2 regions of the Pradoshia sp. Z3_51 genome follow, and region 1 is predicted to be linked to the other one. Evidence: predicted binding sites of a transcription regulator. Region 1 holds the regulator's gene; the other holds the start of a gene.
What was found. Region 1 encodes NrdR, which represses ribonucleotide reductase genes. Its sites were predicted from a motif close to AACACNATATATNGTGTT; they were not measured.
Positions count from the first base shown of each region.

Region 1 (2,419 bases):
TTCATTTTGCAATTTTTCCTTGAGTTTTCTTACCCGCTCAGCAATTTCGGTGGATTGAGCAACTGGCTCTTTCTTCTTTGTTTCATCCAGCCAGTCAGGAACGATTTCCTTCCTCGCATTACCCGATGTGCGGCGTGTTGATTTATTTGTTTTCGTCTTTTTCTCATTAGCCCAGGTTTGGTATTTCTTATGCTCACTCAAAGCCATTTCATAGGCTTCACGTACGGTGGTGATATTTTTCCTCGCCCAGTGCGAAGCAATTGTCTCCACATAGTTTGATTGCAATTTCATATCTGATTTTAACATGACATAGTGCAGAAGGACATTAACGACTCCAGGAGGAAGCTTTTGATTGACCATGACCTTTTCTACAAGTGCCAGATCATTGTCGGAAGGCATTGCGCCTTGCGAAAGGCTAACTAGAAATTCCAACGGAGAGGTTGTTTCAAAAGTATACAGCAAATGCTCCTCGGGTGTTTTAGGTTCTATGATCGTACGTTCATACTCAGGCTGTTTCTGTTCAATCAATGTCGGCATTTCTTCACCATGATTGATGTGGAAAAACTCCCTTGCACATTTTCTAAGTTCGTCTATATCAATTTCATTATGTTGATTTTGACAGCGTAAAATCAACTTGCTCATATCCATTACATTAATTTTATATAAATACGATAGCATCGCGATGGATTCCATCACATTTGGAGTAAACGCTTTTCTCGATATAAAGCTGTTTTTAGCCGTCGCAAATAATAACTCGAAATCAAATTGCTCCATTAAATTATGGCTATATCCCTGTGGGTCCTTTGAGAAGAATTGCATGTTTTGATCAGTTTCCGAGCTGATGATTTCTTTTGGATTGCGAAATTCAGATGCAAACACCTCATTGAACGATTGTGTTATTTCCTCATAATCATCCGGTATACGTTTATCCGCAAACATCGTGAGCAGCCGTTCGTAATGTCTCTCTTCTAGTTTTTGCTTCAGATAAATAGGCAGCAAATCATCATGGAAAAATTTATCCGGACTTAAAGGACAAAGAATCTCATATATAAAAACATTACCTTCCGGAGTTGCTTTTTTATATGTTTTTAATAACCCGATTCCTTCAAGCCTTTTTCGGTATTGAAATATCTCATCCAAAGGTAAACCAAGTACATCCATTAACCAACGATGTGTCGTTTGTCTGGAATACATGTTACCTGTATTGACTTCGTTTAATAAGGTCATATACAAAGAAACAGCCAATCCTCCTACAAGTGGCTGATATAAATATTGAATCGATTTATGGTCCATTTCTGATAGCTTTTCTTTATATAGTACAACATATCTGTCTTTAGGATTTACAAACTTCCATGAAAATTGCATTGTCTACAAACCTTTCGTACTTCGGGTTTTTATAGTTGAAAAAAGAGCTAAAGAAACTGTCTTCAGCTCTACTTAATCCTCTTTTTTCATTAATTCTTTCAATTCGTCAATAAAGACATTTATATCCTTAAATTGACGATACACAGAAGCGAAACGGACATAGGCCACTTCATCCAACTCAGCCAGCCTATCCATAACCATTTCACCTATTAAATCACTTTTTATTTCAGAAAATCCTTGATTTCTTATTTCTTTTTCAACATCAGTTGCAATCTCTTCCAGTTCTTTAAGAGCAACATGACGCTTTTCACAAGCTCGGATTAAACCTCTTAGGATTTTTTCTCTGCTATATTCTTCCCGTGCGCCATCTTTTTTTACCACAATTAGCGGAATTTCTTCTACCTTTTCAAATGTAGTAAAACGATAACTACAGGATTCGCATTCTCTTCTTCTACGTATTGAACGTCCTTCATCCGCAGGGCGGGAATCCAGCACTCTTGTCCCATTATGTTGGCACGTTGGACATATCATAGATTAGCACCGTCCTTTTCTATAGTTCTATCTTATTAAAACAAATCGAATAGGACAAGTCTGTTTGCATAAAATGCTATTTTTTATCTATGATACGGCCAATACTATCGGAGAAAAGTAAATAATGGGCAAGTAAAAGACGTTTGCCACAAAAAAAAGAGATGCATATGTACTGCACCCCTAAAAGTTAGAGTTTGAATCTAGCTTTTTTGAGTCAACACAAAAGGACATCTCTTTAATATTTTTTATTTATAATGCTTTAGCAAGAACATGGCTGACAGCAACCGGACCCATGCCTCGCGGGATTTCAATGTGTTCCCTAACCTGAGCGTTTAAGGCTTCAGCTATAAAATCAGCAGCCACATTAGGATCTAAGTCACCGCATGTATATACATCAATACTCGCATAACCATGTTCCGGAAAACTATGAATGGTTAAATGTGATTCAGATATAATGACTACTCCGCTTACTCCCTGTGGCGCAAACTTATGGAAGGCTACTTCTCTAACTTCAGCTCCAGAT
Region 1 is NZ_JBZAJC010000003.1:318,835-321,253, forward strand. Features, by position in the region: gene AC4BHA_RS08675 (replication initiation and membrane attachment family protein) at 1-1,365, opposite strand, end outside; gene nrdR (transcriptional regulator NrdR) at 1,438-1,896, opposite strand; gene speD (adenosylmethionine decarboxylase) at 2,146-2,419, opposite strand, start outside.

Region 2 (2,419 bases), on a different contig from region 1:
TCTCTTTCTCATATGAGCCAGCTGTATAAAAAAGCAGCAGAGAATCTGGTAGATGAATTTAACAGTGGTAATAAAACGAAATCATAAAAAATATCCGTTTAATTATAAAGAGCCAAGTGCATACCCTGCATTGGCTCTTTGATTTTATTTAGTTTTAATTTTACCCTTCCATTGTTTGAAGCCGCCCTCGAGTTGATAAAGTTCACGATAGCCTTTTTTATATAGCATCTGAGCAGCTCGTGTGCTTCTCATTCCGCTTTGACAATAAAGATAAACAGGTTTATCTTTGCGGAGTTCCTTCATACGCATTTTCAATTGTGTTGAAGGTATGTTGCGGGCTCCTAAAATATGTCCGCCATCAAACTCTTTTTGCTCACGAACATCTATTAACTGAGCTTTTCGATAGCCAGCTTTAAAGTCCTCTTGGGACAATGTCGTAACCATTTTTTTGCTGGAGAACCAACTGTAGATGGAATATCCAATGATCAATACAGCCAGTACAATTAATACGATTAATGATGTTGGCAATTCAATCCCCACTTTCTCTTTCTGTTCACTTTACTATTATACAGTTCGTATATTTGTCTGGCAAAAAAATTTTCTGGTAATAGTTTACGAATTTGTGATAAAAAATTATTGCATTTAGGAAGGTAGACATATTGTCTTTGGATTCAAAATAATGGTTATATCCATATAGCGTTATTAGAAAGGACAATAAGTTTACAAATCACTATAAATCAAGTATCGTGCATTATGGACAAAATTTTATTTTTTAGGAAAAAAATTTTGGGTCGAAAATGCAAAAACGCTGTTATATGAAGCATAGTTAAGCTTCATAATATGCAAGCTGAGATTTTGTTTATTTTGGTTCAAAAATAGTTAAAAAGAAGATTATATCTTTGATTTTCTTTACTTTTTGTAAAATTTTAATAATTGACAATTTTAGCAGAAGATGCTCCAGACACTATATGTGGTATGGATTATAAAAATACAAATACTATATGTTGAATTAAAATGTAGCCTATGATAACGTAGAGATATTCATTTAAGAACTTAACAAAGATAAATAAAAAAGAGATAATATTATTGGTTGAAGGAGAGATCAAATTGCCTACTGTAACAAATCGCAAGTTGTCTATAAATGTCGAAAGGTTAAATAAAGATATAGCCCTATTTCCGCAAGTTTTTCCGATTACTCCAGACATGAATAAGACGTATAAGGGTGTTTCAAGGCTTGTGATGATAGATCGCTATTCCTTCAAAGATACGGAAAAAATGACACTTAGTAATGGAGATTTTGTTGTACTTACCATTAAAGAAGACCCAAAATTTCCTGCCCGTGGACTTGGGTACATCCAACATATTGATTGGGAAGCCAAGAAAGCACATGTATTGGTTGAAGAAGAATTCCGCTCATCCTTGGACAAGCATGATGAAATTAAAACCGGTCTGATTTGTAAATCACTCGACGTCATTGAAAAACCGCTTGAAATTTATTATGAACAGATTGCGAAACGGAATGCACGCGGTTTGGCTGAAGTTGAAAAAACGGAAGAGAAACGCAAGGAATGGTTTGATAAATTTTATAATGAATTAGTTCAAACGAATTTTATCCCGGCAGGACGTGTGCTCTATGGAGCCGGTTCTGAAACAGAAGTAACCTACTTTAACTGCTATGTAATGCCATTTATTAATGACAGCCGTGAAGGGATTTCTGAACATCGCAAACATGTGATGGAAATTATGAGTCGCGGAGGCGGTGTCGGTACGAATGGTTCCACTTTACGTCCAAGAAACACGCTTGCTCGCGGTGTAAACGGAAAATCTTCAGGTGCAGTATCCTGGTTGGATGATATTGCAAAATTAACTCACTTAGTTGAACAGGGTGGTTCCCGTCGCGGAGCTCAAATGATTATGCTTTCTGACTGGCATCCGGATATCGTAGAATTTATCATCTCAAAAATGCAAAATCCTAAAATTTTGCGCTTCTTAATGGAAGTCAGCAAGGATGAAGTAATTCGTAGACATGCATCTGAAAAATTGAAATTCACTCCGCTCACAATGCAAGAGGAAGCCATGTATCAAGGCATAGTCAATTATAAAAACATCTCGGGGTTTGGCGGATTTAATGAGGCAATCATTAAGGAAGCAGAAGAAAAACTTTCCGCTGGTGGAAATGATACTGTTCATAATCCAGACTTTTTAACAGGTGCCAATATTTCAGTGTGCTTAACAAAAGAATTTATGGAAGCTGTAGAAAATGACGGAGAATATGAACTTCGATTCCCGGATGTTGAGTCCTATAATGAAGAAGATATGAAAGCCTATAATGAAAAATGGGCTGATTGCGGTGATGTACGCGAATGGGAGAAACTAGGTTATGCTGTGCGTGTATATCGTAAAATTAAAGCTCGCGAAT
Region 2 is NZ_JBZAJC010000019.1:34,782-37,200, reverse strand. Features, by position in the region: gene AC4BHA_RS18955 (DUF1836 domain-containing protein) at 1-87, shown strand, start outside; gene AC4BHA_RS18950 (rhodanese-like domain-containing protein) at 145-528, opposite strand; gene AC4BHA_RS18945 (vitamin B12-dependent ribonucleotide reductase) at 1,108-2,419, shown strand, end outside.
Region 2: the regulator NrdR is predicted to act here: its motif matches at 961-978, upstream of AC4BHA_RS18945 (vitamin B12-dependent ribonucleotide reductase).